DNA from 3 places in the Enterococcus dongliensis genome. Region 1 is predicted to be linked to each of the others. Evidence: riboswitches for the same ligand, from Rfam matches in the RefSeq annotation. Region 1 holds a riboswitch; each other region holds the start of a gene.
What was found. A riboswitch is a leader RNA that binds a small molecule or an ion and turns the genes downstream of it on or off. The one in region 1 is predicted to bind thiamine pyrophosphate.
Positions count from the first base shown of each region.

Region 1 (5,198 bases):
CCAATGCATTTGTCAACTCGTATTGAAAGACTTCCAATAATCCAAAAATCTTCGAATAGGGCATTGCTGTTGGACCTAATAGCGCAATCGTCCCTCGACCGTGCCCACGAATTTCATAGTTTGCTTGAATCATACTTAAATGATCAAACAAATCATTGCCCAACTCCGTACCGATCCGAACATGGATCGCATCATCTGACGGCAACAATAACTGGGTCAACTCGTCAGAATTTTGCATCAATGAGTACATCGACTTGACATGATTAAGATCTTGGTCTGGGTTGAAATTCAAAATATTCATTCGTCCGCTTACAAATACTTTATCCTCAAAGGCATCATTCAAAATGATGTCAAATAAATGTCCAATTCCTTCAGTCGTCTGAAAATAGCGATGTAAAATCATTGGAATCTCTGTTCTTAATTTTTGATAAACACTCACTAACGGTTGCCCTACTAGGCGATCATTAATAATCCGAACCATTTTTTCCAAATCTTGGCTCTCAACATTTTCAGGGATATGGAATACTTGGCTTTCAACATTTCCTTTATCAGTAACAATGATCGCCAAAATTTGTCGATCATTCAATGGAACGATCCGAAATCCAGTCAGTGTACGATCTTTCATTTCAGGACCGAGTGAAAACGCCGTATAGCTTGTAACTTGAGAAAGCATTTTAGCAGACTGCTGAATAATGTCATCAATTTCATGAATATCTTTTTTCAACGAGCTGCGAATCTGATTTATTTCCTGACTGCTCACCTTAGTTGGCGTTAATAAATGATCCACATAATAACGATAGCCTAAAGCTGAAGGAATTCTTCCAGACGAGGAATGGGTCTTTTCTAACAAACCTAATTCTTCTAAGGCTTTCATATCATTGCGAATAGTCGCGGAACTTGCTTTTACGCCTTCTTCCATTAGACTTTTTGATCCAACTGGTTGCCCTGTGTGAGTAAAGTCTTGGATGATCAAGCTGAGAATCAGTTTTTGTCTTTCAGTTAACATTCTTCTCATCCTTTAGTTAGCACTCTTTCTTTTTAAGTGCTAACTCGATTATTAATATACCACATTCTCTATAGAAGTCAAGGATTAAAAACAAAAAATTAGCACTCTCTTCATGAAAGTGCTAATTTTATTTGCTGATTAAAAATTGTTCAAAAACATCATTTCCCCGAAATAAACCAGTCTTGGTTAAATAAATACTAGAATCTGTTTCTGTTATCAACTTTTGGTGTTTTAATTTTTCAATAACCTCACCATAGATACTCGTTAAACTTTGACCAAAACGAGCTTGAAAAACTGCTTTCTCAACACCTAAAATTTTTCTTAAGCCTAAGAACATCTCTTCTTCAATCTGTTCTTTTGTAGATAATTGTTCTTCTTCAAGTATAGGTAATTGATCCTCTTTCAATGCTCGTAAATAATGTTGGATCGGCCCACGATTTTTATAGCGCTTCTTTCCAAGATAGCCGCTGGCTCCTGCACCAAAACCAAAATAATTTTGATTGTTCCAGTAGATAAGATTGTGCTGACTTTCAAAACCTGGTTTAGCAAAATTACTGATCTCATATTGTTTCCTTCCAGCCTGCTCCATCGCTTGGATTGTCTCTGCATACATCTGCGCTTCTATCTCCTGCTCAGGCAGTTGCATTTTTCCACGACGGACCCAATTCATAAACATGGTTTGATTTTCCAAAATTAGTGAGTACAATGCATAATGAGGTAGATCTAACGCCAATGCTTGTGCTACGGTATCACGAAAACTTTCTAAGCTCTGACCTGGTAAAGCGTAGATCAAATCAATTGTTACGTTGTTAAAGTCCTTTTCTTCTAACAAACGGATGGTATCGTATACGTCTTGAGCTGTATGCTTGCGTCCAATTTTTTTCAACAAGCGATCATCAAAGGTTTGCACGCCCATCGACAAACGATTTACACCATAGTTTTTCAAAACGTCCAATTTATCCGCTGACAAATCACCAGGATTGGCCTCGACGGTAAATTCTCCCTGATGATAAGGAAGGATCTCGCGCAAGCCGCTCAGCAATCGATCCAATTGCATTGCATTAAGAGAGGTAGGTGTCCCTCCTCCCACATAGACAGTTTCCATATTCTCTACTGGGTTTTTACTCAAAGAAAGACGTACTTCTTTCAATAATGCTTCTATATATTCATCTACCGGCTGACCTTCAATAAAAACTTTATTGAAATCACAGTAGTAACAAATGTGTTCACAAAAAGGAATGTGAATATAAGCTGAAGTTGATTGTGTCATTTGATTCCTCTTTCTTCTACTAATTAGTAACAATTGGTATTCTATCACACTTGAGATTACTAAAAATATTTGTTGAAGCAAATGAAGAGAATTATAAGAAAAATACCAAAAAATAGTCGTCATTTCTCTTTAATCAGAATGTATCATGAAAAACTCACCATTTTTCTAAAGTCATTGCCATTTCCCAAAAAGCATATTCTAGCTTGCTACTAATCACAAAAGCTTCGATCATCTGTTGTTGTTCTTTTTCTGTACTTTCCTCATATAAACGATCTAACAACACACGTTCCTTTTTGATCCCTTCGACAGCTGTTTCACCCGCATAAGTTTCGATCCAACACTGATATACTGGGTCTGGCGAACCGACAGTAATCAAGCACTCCCCGATTTCTTGATAAAGCCACGCACATGGCAGCATTCCTGCAAAAGCTGTGTTGGGTGTCCCCTCAATCAATTGACGATACATATGAGAAACGTAATGATATGCAGTTGGTGCAATGGGGGGCGTCAGGATTTCTGCTTCACTGATTGCTAATTTCGAGAAAAACTCTTCTCGAATTGCTAACTCACCTTGTTTTAAATTTTCTGCATTTTTCTGCAAATGAGCTTGGACTTCTTTATCGATTGTCTGTTTTGCGATATAACCATATAATTTGCTAAAATGCTCAAGATAATAACGATCTTGCAATAAGTAATAACGGAAAATCTCCGGTGCTAAATCACCTCTTGCCAATGATTGGACAAAAGGATGTTCAAAACTTTTCTCCCAATACTTTGCCGCTTTTTTTCTGGCTAATTCAGTAAACATCGTTTTTCCTCCTATATAATAGTAGTTTTTACACTGCTCTATTCAAATATGTCCTCCATATTTATCTTTTCTCTAAACTAAAAGGGGCGATGTCAAACAAATGATACAAGAAAACCCGACCACTAAAAGCAGCCGGGGACAAATTAAAAAGCATCACACATTCCCTGCGTCAGTTCTAACTGTTTCAGGTTCAATGGGTATGATCTCAGCTTAAAAAGCACCCCTAGTGTTCATTACAAAAAGTATAACATACCTTTTGTAAATAAGAGTGCTCTTACTAAGAATATTTCAGTCATGAATTTTATCAACTTGTGATTGCAGTAAACATTTCTATGAATTTTTGATAACTAATTTTCCCAAGTGCAAAATCTCGACTCAATAAATAGATTTTTTCGTTCTTACTTGTTTCTCGTCCATAGATTAAACTAAGCTGCTCATCTTCGTTCCCCAAAGCATGAAGTACATCTCGTTTTGTCGCAAACGCTTCATAGTAACGAATCCCAAATCGTCTTTGAGATTTTGCATCAATATGGATCCCATCTGGATTTGCAGAAAGTTTTTCAGCACTGACGAGGTAACAATCAGCTAGATTAGTTACTACTTTTGCCATTTCATGATTGATTTCAGCAAACTCTGTCGCACTTAACCCAAATCCATTTTTCCCAAGAAAATCAGGCAACTCACCAACGATAATAGGAAGCCTAGGTAAATCAAGTTCCCTACGAAAATGCTCAAGAACAGCCTTCAACTTTTCTGCATAATTTTTATAACGACCATTCAGACTATCATTTTCACCTTGATGCCACAAAATACCAATCAATTCACTAGACTCCATGGCAAATTTCGTTTCAGCCAATGCATGGCGTGTCAACAATTGATCTGCACCCCATTCATCAATAGAACTACCACCTTCAGCACAAGGAATCAAACCAAGTTTTTCATTTGGATGTTCTTGCATCCAAGCTGCAGCAAATGACGCTGCTGGACCAATCCCAGCTACTTCTCGATCAAAATGGATGGGCTCTGCCATCATCTGCCATCGTCCATTGCGTAACATTTCTATCTTTTCATTGTAGATAGCCGGAACATCATTTATGTAACCTCGCCCCGCCATATTCGATTGTCCAATCAATAAAATAGATTTCATTTTTTCACCTCAAATTCTTTACCAAACTATAGCTTAATCAAATAACAATGACAAGACTCTATAAATAAAATAGAGTAAGAAAATCTCAATGATGACTATTCCGATTCCTAAAATGATTGTCAGATTCCTTTTTTTAATTTTATTAAAAGTGTGAATTTGTCATCTGATAGCTGAGCGGTCATCATGCCCCCCATTCCTTCTACTAATTTCTTAGACAAATATAGGCCTAATCCGCTAGCTTCGGTATTGCTTCGACTAGTATTTTCAGTGTAAAATCGTTGGAAAACTTTTTCAATATGTACTTGAGTACCTGGTTTCACGTGATTAATAACTTGCAAAGTGACGGCATCTGACGCTTCTAAAAAAGCAACCGTCACGTGACCTTCTGCGTATCGAAGTAGATTTTGTGCGACATTTTGAATGACTCGTGTCAGCATGATCCTATCTGCTAAAACTGTCCTGTCAGCACTGTTTGCTAAAAATTCTATTTCTATCCCACGTTCACGGAATTGTTCATAAAAAGAAAATAGAACTTCTTCCACTTCTGTTGAAAACAAAATCGGTCGAAGTTCCATTTCTTTTTGTTTAGTTTCGATGCGTGTAAGATCGTAAAATTGATCTGTCATACTTAAAAGTCTAGCGATGGCTTGTTCAATAATAGTGATATATTGTGCTCTTTTCACCGGATCTTCTGTAATAGGAAGCAGCTGTACATAACCTTTTATCGTAGTCAAAGGGGTTCGCAAATCGTGTGATAATCCAGCAATCGTCAGCTTTATGTTTTCTTCTGATTCCCGATAAACCTGTCCTTTTTTTTCCACTTCATCTATCCAAACATTCAAGACATCCACGACTTCTAATAAATTTTTTTCGCGAAATTCCAATGACAGACGACCGCCATAAGCTTGCCTTTCTGACAAGGTAGTAATCGTTGTTTTCAAGCGGCGAAGTTCTCGTTTCAATAAAA
Region 1 covers NZ_JARPZC010000008.1:95,332-100,529, forward strand. The annotation lists gene hrcA (heat-inducible transcriptional repressor HrcA) at 1-1,006, opposite strand, end outside; gene hemW (radical SAM family heme chaperone HemW) at 1,134-2,276, opposite strand; gene tenA (thiaminase II) at 2,431-3,084, opposite strand; TPP riboswitch at 3,228-3,319, opposite strand; gene P7D84_RS07690 (sialate O-acetylesterase) at 3,389-4,231, opposite strand; gene P7D84_RS07695 (sensor histidine kinase) at 4,351-5,198, opposite strand, start outside.

Region 2 (5,198 bases), on a different contig from region 1:
TCGGGGCCAATCAACGTACGAACGACATTTACCGGCATTTCATCATCACCAATATGAACACCTGCAGCATCAACAGCTAAGCAAATATCCACGCGATCATTGATGATCAACGGAACATGATAATAATCTGTTATTTTTTTCACCTGTAAGGCCAAGTCATAAAATTTTCCTGTCATTAATTCTTTTTCCCGTAATTGAACGAGTGTCACACCATTTTTACAGGCTTCTTCAATCACCGCTAAAAATTTTTCATCACTAAAATCATAACGTCCTGTTACAAGATACAGAGACAAATCCATTATTTTTCCCATCCTCTCACCTCAGTCCACCAATTTTTTTCCATCAATAACGATAATTGGTCTAAGGTCGCTTGTCGAAAAGCAGCTAACCCTGCTGTTTTTTCTGCCTGCTCTCCACAACGATTAAAATAACTGACCGCAGCAATAACCGCGACAATTGGTTCGATTCCACCACCAAGTAAGGCTGCAATCAAAGCACCGACGATATCCCCAGTACCAGTGAATCGATCCAAAGAGGCTACGCCATTAGTCAAACGCCACTGATGGCCATTTTTGACAATTAAATCTTGACTACCAGTCGCTAAAAAGATTGTTTTCGGATATCGTTTAGTCAATGCTTGCATCGCTTCAGACAATTCATCAAGTGCTGCTGGATTTTGATCTAATGCACTGCTGTCTACGCCACGAGCTTGGCTTGATAATCCACAAAAATGACGCAGTTCAGAACTATTCCCTTTAATCACCGTCGGCTGTTCTGCTGCCAACTGTTGGCCAACTTGATTACGTGTCTGGCTCACTCCGTAACCAACTAGATCGACAACTGTAGGTTTTTTTGATTTATTAGCCAATTTTGCAGCAGCTACTAAACTTTCTTCACGTTCTTCTGATAAATGTCCAATATTCAATAACAAACTATCCGTCTGTTGAAATAATTCATCGAACTCTCTTCGATCAGAAGCCATAATTGGTTTTGCACCAATATACAATAAAGCATTCGCAACTGTTTCACACGTGACTTCATTGGTTATACAGTGGACTAACGGTGCCTCTAACAAGGGAAATACTTTTGAAATATCTGTCTTTATCATCCCAACATCCTTTCATTAAAAAATAAGCGCTGCCAACGTTTGAAGATTGCTGTTTCTTGCAGTTTTATCAAGACAATCCACGCGATTACCGAACCAATCAGTGTTGCACCAATAAATCTTGGTGTATAAATCAGCCAGTACAGCTCACTTCGACTACCGGTAAACCAGACCATCACTGGATAGGATAACAATGAGCCAATGAACCCAGTACCAATGATTTCACCGATCATTGAACAAATTAGGCGTTTTCCTATACGGTAAAATACACCGGCGAAAAATGCACCAAATACTGCACCAGTCAGAGCTAGCGGCGGAATACCCAACATCGTCATTCGTACTAATCCGCAGACAAATGCCATCAAAGTGCCGTAAACTGGACCTAATAATACACCGGCAATAATGTTCATCACACTAGACATCGGCGCCATGCCTTCAATTCGCATCACTGGTGACAAAATAACATCTAATGCAATCATTAAAGCTAGCAAAGTTAATTTATGAATCTTGTTTTTTTCCACATCAAACACCCCTTTTTTATAAGAAAACAAAAGTGGGGTCTAAAAAAACAGAAAAACCCAACCAAAATAAAATGGTCGGGTACAATCAGTCATTAGCTACATTTCCCTGCGACAGTCTTAACTGTATCAGGTTCCATGGGTATAATCTCAGCCAAACAGCACCCCAAATGTTTCTCTTCAATTAGTTTGAGTATAACATACTTTTTTTTACTCAACTAGCTTATAATAAGAAAAAAAGGAACGGAGGATTTTATGCAACCACCAGATTTTTCTGTCATCCATCACATCGCTATTATTGTTTCAGATTATCAACAGGCACGGCATTTTTATGTCGACATTCTAGGCTTGCCGATCATCCGTGAGAATTATCGAGCAGAACGACAAGATTATAAGTTAGATCTACAGTTAGCCGGCGCTGAATTAGAAATTTTTGCGGTACAAAATCCTCCGCAACGTCCCAGTTTTCCTGAAGCCGCTGGATTGCGTCATCTTGCATTTAAAACAGCAGACATTGAAGCAACAGTTGCTTACTTAACAGAACATGGGGTCGAATGTGAGCCTTTGCGGACAGATGATTTCACTGGTGAGAAAATGACTTTCTTTTTTGATCCAGATGGATTGCCATTAGAGCTGCATGAATAAGCAAAAAAATCGAGCTGGCTCAGTAATTGAGCTAGCTCGATCTATTATTTTTCCACTGGATACTTGATCGCATTTTTCTTTAATTTCTCACTGATAATCTCGTCAATGTCAAAATCTAAATTATCTGCCATCATGTAAGAATAGATCAATACATCCGCCAATTCTTCTTTTAAACGTTCCGTTTGAGTTCGTGCTTCTGCTGAATCTTTCCCCTGAAAAAGTTCCAATAATTCTGCCGCTTCCAAACAGATTGACAACGCCAAATCTTTTTCATTGTGGAATTGCCGCCAGTTCCGTTCATCACGAAACTGATTGATTTTCTCCATACTGTCCATAGTTCCCCTTCTTTCATCCATAGTCTACCATAAAATTGAGGACCTCATTTTCAATCACGCGTCGATCGAATTAGTTGAAAAAATCATCCGTTAAATCTTATTTCAACTTCTCAAAAATTGACAGCCACTCAGGTTCAAAAACGATAACTGTTGTTTTAAACTGTTGATTTTCTGGTCTGGTTGCTACTTCATAAAGAATCTGTGCAGCAGCTGCTTTAGGATACCCATAAATACCCGAACTCAATACAGGCAATGCAAGCGAATGAAGCTTATACTCATGAGCCAAACGAAAAACGGCTTCATATGCGGCAGTCAATAAAACTTTTTCCTGATGCGCACCATCGATGTAGCGTGGACCTACTGCATGAATGACGTACGTTGCCGGCAAATCAAATGCTGGAGTGAGCACCGCACTACCTACCGTTGTCCCGCCAATTTTTGCCATCGCCTCTTTTAACTCAGGACCAGCTGCCCGATTAAGTGCGCCATCGACTCCGCCACCAGGAATCAAATCCGCATTTGCAGCATTGACAATTGCATCCACTTGAAACGCTAACTGTGAGATATCGCCAAGTTTTATTTCAATCATTCTTTTTTCGCTCCTTTTCTTCGTTGCGGCTTATCGATTTATTCATCTGATATTTTGATGATGATTTTTCCTCTTGCTCGACCTGAATCAGAATAATCAAACGCTTTTTGAATAGCTTCTAGTGGCAGAACTCGATCAATAATGGGGTGAATTTTGCCCGCTTCAATCAAATCAGTTAATTTAGCTAATTGTTTGCCATCTGGCCGCATAAATAGAAAATGATAACTGACTTGTGCTTTTTTCGCTAACTTACTAAGTTTATGACTAGCCAACGCTAAAAGTTGCTGCTTCCAATAAGACAGACCATACGCTTCAGCAAATTGTTTATTGGGAATCCCTGAAAGAGTCACAACTTTTCCATTAGGTTTAACAATCTTGAATGCTTTTTCCAAAATATCGCCACCCATCGTATCAAACACATAATCATAATCAAAAAGAACCTCGTCAAAGTTTTCTTTATGGTAGTCGATGACACAATCTGCACCTAGCTCTTTTACCAATGCCGTATTTTTCTGACTGGTTGTAGTCGCTACATAGGCGCCTGTTAATTTTGCCAACTGAATCGCAATTGTTCCGATACCACCTGAACCTGCTTGTATTAGCACTTTATCTTTTGCTGTAAGTTCCATAATCTCATACAAGGCTTGATAACTGGTCAATCCTACTAAAGGAATGGCCGCCGCTTCTTCAAAATTCAAATTCTGCGGCATCAAAGCGATGTCTTCTTGTGCGACTGCAAGATACTCTGCAAATGTCCCGATCCGCTCTTTCTGCACACGTCCATAAACTTTATCACCAATCTTATAATCTGTTACCTTCGCTCCGACCTCTACCACCGTTCCCGAAAAATCATTGCCTAAAATTAACGGCATTTGATATTTTAGCAATAACTTCATCTTTCCACTTTTTATCTTCGAATCAATCGGATTGATGCTCGCAGCTGCGACCTTGACCAAAACATCATTTTTTTGAATTGATGGAGCCGCAATCTCTGCTAATTCCAATTTTTTTTGCCCATATTCACGAATCAATGCTGCCTTCATTTTTTACTCCTTCTTTCTGAATGATCTATTTAGAAAATAGCCTATTTATGTCATAATCTAATATTTTCTAGCCTTGTGCTAGATTTATTCAAGTTTATTCGTTTAAACTTTTGAACCATTGTCACAAAATGTATCTTAGCTGATTCAAAATCTTTCGTCAACTTCTTTGTTTTGCTAAAAATTGACAAGCCAGAGCATTGATGGTTCAATGGTTTGAAATAATAAACAAAAGAGGGGCGCTCATGCACGATTTAAAACAATTACAAAATCGGTTTTCAGAAGCCAGTGATTTTTTACTTGCTTTAGGCGATGAAAAACGGCAAGCGATCATCATCGCATTATTAGAAGACCCTGCTTGTAAAGGACTGCGAGTAACTGAGCTGACTGAAGCGACAAACCTTTCTCGGCCAGCTGTTTCTCATCACTTGAAGATCTTAAAACAAGCAAAACTCATCAATTATCGCAGTGAAGGAACGAAAAACTATTACTACTTATCTCACGATACTACCGAGATCGATAAACTCAAAGACGTATTGACACTTGTCAGCACTATCATTGCAACGACTGATCACTCAGAGTAAAACCTATTTAGGCTTTCGTTTTTCCAATGAATCATAAACTTTATTTTAATCTAATCATTTGATCAATAACTATGAACCAAAAGACCCTATTTCTCAAGATGAACCGTTAGAGATAGGGCCTTTGTTTAAATAAGTTCTGGATGTTTGGTTTCAAAATCTGCTAGAATCTCTCGGACTTCAGCTGTTGCTTTTGTATTCATCAGCCGAACCCTTAAATCATTTGCTCCTGGAAATCCTTTGACATAAATTTTGAAAAAGCGATGCAGTCCAACAATCGAACGTGGGACTTGCTCTGCGTATTTATCTTGTAAGTTTAGTTGCAGACGTAACAAGTCAATCAGCTCTTTAGGTGTATGGTCTTGTGGTTCTTTTTCAAACGCAT
Region 2 covers NZ_JARPZC010000005.1:44,569-49,766, reverse strand. The annotation lists gene thiE (thiamine phosphate synthase) at 1-311, opposite strand, end outside; gene thiM (hydroxyethylthiazole kinase) at 299-1,108, opposite strand; gene thiW (energy coupling factor transporter S component ThiW) at 1,105-1,584, opposite strand; TPP riboswitch at 1,713-1,802, opposite strand; gene gloA2 (SMU1112c/YaeR family gloxylase I-like metalloprotein) at 1,879-2,268, shown strand; gene P7D84_RS05495 (nucleotide pyrophosphohydrolase) at 2,313-2,603, opposite strand; gene P7D84_RS05490 (macro domain-containing protein) at 2,701-3,192, opposite strand; gene P7D84_RS05485 (NADP-dependent oxidoreductase) at 3,231-4,235, opposite strand; gene P7D84_RS05480 (ArsR/SmtB family transcription factor) at 4,478-4,816, shown strand; gene P7D84_RS05475 (tRNA dihydrouridine synthase) at 4,942-5,198, opposite strand, start outside.
Region 2: it holds a riboswitch for thiamine pyrophosphate, as region 1 does, so the genes downstream of both, thiW (energy coupling factor transporter S component ThiW) here and tenA (thiaminase II) in region 1, are expected to answer to the same signal.

Region 3 (5,198 bases), on a different contig from region 1:
AGTTCTTTTTTCGTAATTAAGCGATCGCCTTCATATACTGTATAGTCCAAGGCTGCCTCTTTTAATAATTTGGTACCAAGTTCAGGTAATTTAGCAGAAAGATAAATTTGACTCATTGACAATCCCTCGTTTCATTTCACTAATTTGACTATAGCACAGGAGGAATGACATGAAAAAGATTCTATTTGTTTGTATGGGAAATATCTGCCGATCACCAATGGCGGAGGCTATTTTTCGTGATGCATTAAAACAAGCACAGATTTCCGATAACTATCAAGTTGATTCAGCAGCTACGAGTCGTTGGGAAGTCGGAAATCCCCCTCACCATGGTACGCAAGAGATTTTATCGCGCTACCAGATTTCTACAAAAGGGATGCATGCGCGTCAAGTGACTGCTGAAGATTTTTATTCTGCGGATTACATTATTGGGATGGACCAAGAAAATGTCCGTGAATTACAAGCAATCGCTCCTGAAGGGACGAAAAATAAAATCTATTTATATTTGGATCGTGTACCTGGATATACAGGTAAAAGTATTCCAGATCCTTGGTACACAGGTGATTTTGCTGAAACCTTCTACTTGATTCAAAAAGGGTTAAACGAATGGTTAACTTTTTTTGAAAACGACTAGATTCCTTGTTTTTTCTTAGAAATTTAAGTAAAATCAAACTACGCTCTTGATAGGAGGAAGCTGAATGATTAAAAATGAAAAGCCTAAAAAGAATTTAATTAAGCTGTTTTCAAATTCGTCGTATCGTTTCATTTCGGATTTTTTGAATGATTCTGCTGAAAAACGAGCTCAAGAGCAAGCCAACGAGAATATTTTTCTTAAACTAAAGATGGCAGCTCTCCAAAATAGTTTAGTAGTCATTCAAGTTCAAGATGAACAAGACGAAGAGAAGTTTCAAACAATCTCCGGTTGGCTACCTAAAGTGGTGAACAATGATTCCATCGTGATTCGAACTCAAGAAAATCAATTAGTGATGTTACCGATTGAGCGAATCAAAAAGGTGACGACGTTATCCCCAAATGGTGTTCAAGAAAGTATCTCACGGTAAAAGTATTTTCTACCTTTACGGATAACCAGACATCTGTTATACTCGGAATGTATTAAAAATAGAATAATACTGTCGCAAAGGGGAGCCTTCGGGCTGAGATTGAGATGACTCTAAACCCTAGTACCTGTTTCGGTTATTCGAGCGTAGGAATTGTGATGAAGTAATGATAATTACTTCTCCTTTGTGGACTGTATGTTCAAAAGGAGGAGTTTTTTTATGTATAAAACAAGAATTTTAGTCGAGGGGACTGTCGTGGCAGCTTTGTCGCTAGTATTGTCGTTTATTCCGACTACTATCGGCAGCAGCTTTACGATCTCATTGGGAATGATTCCAATGACACTTTTTGCTTTGCGACGGGGATTGAAACCTGCATTGATGGCAGCTTTTATTTGGGGGATCTTGCATTTTCCAGCAAGCCAAGTTGTTTATCTCAGTGTCGTTCAAGTATTGATCGAGTACCCGATTGCTTTTACATTTGCTGGTTTTGCGGGATTGTATGCCAAAAAAGTTCAACAAGCATTAGTTGAACAAGATGTTCGAAAGGCGCGAAAAACGATTATTTTAGGTTCCTTTGTTGGAACGAGTACGCGATTTTTCTGGCATTTTATTGCAGGAGTTGTTTTTTGGGGAAGTTATGCATTGTGGGGCATGAATCCTTGGCTGTTCTCATTGGTCATGAATGGTGTCAGTGGGTTAGCAACCGCGATTGTGACAGCGATCGTCGCAGTATTGGTCGCAGAAAAAGCACCGCAATTATATCTGCCTAAAGATGGTCTGTTGGTTCAAAGAAAAAGTCAATAATAAACAGAAAAAGCATTTGTCTTAAAAAGACAAATGCTTTTTTTAGAACTTATCGAAATGAAAAAACGGGATCATCGTTTTCAACCTCCAATGACCATTGTTGGTTCGCCGTATCATAGGAGATTTCTGCAATCTGTTGTTCTTTCGTGTAATTATTAGGATTGCGTCGCCAACCTTTTTCATCAGAAAGAAAGATTGGAATACGGTATAATTTATTCTTTAATTCCGACTGGTTAAGACAAAAAATGGCACCTTCTTGTAACAGCGGGTATAATTCCTTTAATAATTCACCATCTAATGGCGCAACAGATGATCCTTTGCGGAAAAACGATCGCCGATCATTTACTTTTTCTAAGGCGATTCGGGTCAATTTACTAGCCAGTATTCGATAAAATTCATCTAAATAGCGATAATAAACACGCATCGTTTCATTGCCTAAATTGAAATAGACGAAATTGTTTTGTAATTTGTAAAAAAAGGGTGAATGCAAATGTGTTCGCATGTGCCCAAAATATAATAGTTCGGAGATTTCTAATGGTGTCAGTTCTTTCAACATCGCTAAATCATTAAAATCAATCCATTTGGTTCCTTTTGAATTAGTAAAAGTTTTGTTGTTAAAAAACTGTTGGACTTGTTCAGGACTGTTGACAATTTTCAAACCAGTATGAGGCTCGTATTCGCCTGTTTCTGCTACCGGATCTAGCAATAATAAATTTTTAGGTCGATGAACAATTCCCTCAACAAAATCATTGGGTGAAAGACCTTTCGAAAGCACCGCATTACTTGTGGAATCGATATAAGCAAATAATGTATCTGGCACAATTTTCACCCTTTCTAATAATTGTCATACTCATTTTAACTCAATAATAAAAAAAAAGCTCGTATCTTTTATTTTAAAATTAGATTACAAAGACCTTAAAGAATGTAAGGTTGAAGCCTTTTTCAAATCGCTGGAAAGACGTTAATAAATAACGAATAGTTCATCTAATTCTTACTTGTTTTTCATTTAAATCTCGAGTAAAAGTAGTTCACTGGATTTGAAAGAGTATGGTAGAATAGGTGCGAAAATACAGGAGGCTTATGATGAAGAAAAAAAGAAATTGGTTTATAAATATTTTTCTTTTCTTGCTATTATTAATAGGGTTGGCGTTGATTTTTAACAATCAAATCAAATATTTCCTTATGCAATATAATGGTGAACGCTATGCTGTAGCAAAAATGGAGCGTAGCGAGCTTAATGAAAATAACCAAAAAGAGGCTTCATTTGATTTTGATGCGGTACAACCGGCTAGTACAGAAGCCGTATTACAGGCGCAATTGAGTAATAAGAAATTACCTGTCGTAGGTGGAATCGCGATTCCATCAGTTGAAATAAATTTGTCGATTTTTAAAGGCTTAGCTAATGAAGTGCTGTTATATGGGGCAGGGACCTTATCACCTGATCAACAGATGGGCGAAGGCAATTATGCCTTGGCGAGTCATCGTGCAGATCGTCCAGGATTATTATTTACACCATTAGAGAGCGTTACAGAAGGTGACGTAATCTATTTGACTGATTTAACCAATATTTATACGTATAAAACTACCTTAAAAGTTCGAGTGCAACCAACAGAAGTAAAATATCTAGATGTTTTGCCAGGAAAAAAACAGGTAACTTTGGTCACTTGCGGGGAGATCGAAGGTGTGACTCGAAACATCGTACAAGGGGACCTTGCAGCAACAACTCCGGTCAATAAAGCGACAGATTCCATGCGAAAAGCTTTTGAGATGGAACAGCGTACCTATTAATATGTCCTTGTTTTTTAGTAATTGTTTCCGAATAAAAAGCTTGGAGAAGAAGTTAGTCTGAAAAGGCTAACTTTTTTATTGCTATTAGGCGAGATAGTTTTTTGAAAAAAGATTTCTGCTATACTAAAAGAACAAGAAGCTGTTGACCATAAGATCAATTAGGGAGGAAGCAATGGAACTAAAAAGAGTTTATGTCTCGGATTTGTTGATGGATTGGAAGAAATTTCAACAGACACAGTTGCTTTTTCCCTTTTATTCTTCGCATGGTCAAGCACGTACTGCTTTTTTTTCAGCGGTCAAACGTGGTGGGGGGTATCGTATTCAATACCACTCCTATTGGCTATTAGTAGACAAGATTGATCAAGAAGATTGTTGGGAGATTAATAACTTATTGATCTCAACCAATCTTGGCTGGCAGACTGCTTTTTTATTGCTGGAAAATGCTGCCCGACAGAAATTCAAACAAGCTTTACATTTAAAATTTGAAGCAAATATCGTTGTACATCAATGGCTAGTGTCACAAGGGTATCAGTTAAAGGCGGGCATTTGGCAAAAAGAGTTGGTTTACCATACAGGCTTGGTCCTAGGTGGAGACGGTGCGCGCGGAGCGTATCAAATAGGGGTCTGGAAAGCATTGTTAGAAAAAAATATCACAATAGAAATCATCGCTGGAACTTCTGTTGGCAGCTTGAATGGTGCGCTGATTGTACAAGGCGATTATGACCAGGCTTTAACATTATGGGAAAAGATCGAAACGAACAAAGTATTGGATATCACTTTCAAAGAAGTCGAAGCAGTAGATTTTTCTGCTCAAGTCGATCAATTACGAACCTTTATTCGAACTTCTTTGCAACAGCGAGGGATCTCTACTGAGCCGCTTCGGCAATTGTTAGCAGCTCATTTGGAATTGTCGAAAATTCAAACGGGTTGTCCTTTATATGTTGTAACGACCAAGGTCCCAGCATTTCAAGAAATAGTCATCGCAATCAATGATTGTTCAAAAGAAGAGATCATTGATTGGTTGTTAGCCTCTTCGGCTTTTTTTCCCATGATGGCGATGAGCAAAATCAAAGACGTCTTTTATGTGGACGGTGGTTATCGAAATAATTTACCAGTAGATGTCGCTTTACAAAATCCGGTCACAGAATTAATCATAGTTGATGTCCATGGTCCAGGTCTAGATAAAAACTATCGGTTACCGGCTGGAGTTGCGGAATTGGTATTAAGCACACCTTGGAGCTTAGGGGATTTATTTTTGTTCCAAAGTGATCGTTCAGCAGAAAATATTGAGTTGGGCTATTTAGAGGCGAAACGAGCATTGGGAGATTTGCAAGGGTATCGTTATTTTTTCTATCCACACGCAGATTTTGAAATGTTGACCAAAGATTTCTTACGGTATTTACAACCGAAACTAACATTGGATTGGAAAGAGCTTTATCCAGAGCTGCAAAAATTTTTTAAACAAGCTGTACCAGTAGAACTACTCAGTTTGGCTTTTTTAGAATTTTTTGCTTATTGGGTGAAGGTTCCGCCTGCCCGCATTTTTACGCC
Region 3 covers NZ_JARPZC010000005.1:125,348-130,545, forward strand. The annotation lists gene P7D84_RS05875 (2-hydroxyacid dehydrogenase family protein) at 1-116, opposite strand, end outside; gene P7D84_RS05880 (low molecular weight protein-tyrosine-phosphatase) at 170-631, shown strand; gene P7D84_RS05885 (hypothetical protein) at 696-1,058, shown strand; TPP riboswitch at 1,127-1,225, shown strand; gene thiT (energy-coupled thiamine transporter ThiT) at 1,275-1,859, shown strand; gene P7D84_RS05895 (hypothetical protein) at 1,909-2,679, opposite strand; gene P7D84_RS05900 (class A sortase) at 2,943-3,647, shown strand; gene P7D84_RS05905 (patatin-like phospholipase family protein) at 3,820-5,198, shown strand, end outside.
Region 3: it holds a riboswitch for thiamine pyrophosphate, as region 1 does, so the genes downstream of both, thiT (energy-coupled thiamine transporter ThiT) here and tenA (thiaminase II) in region 1, are expected to answer to the same signal.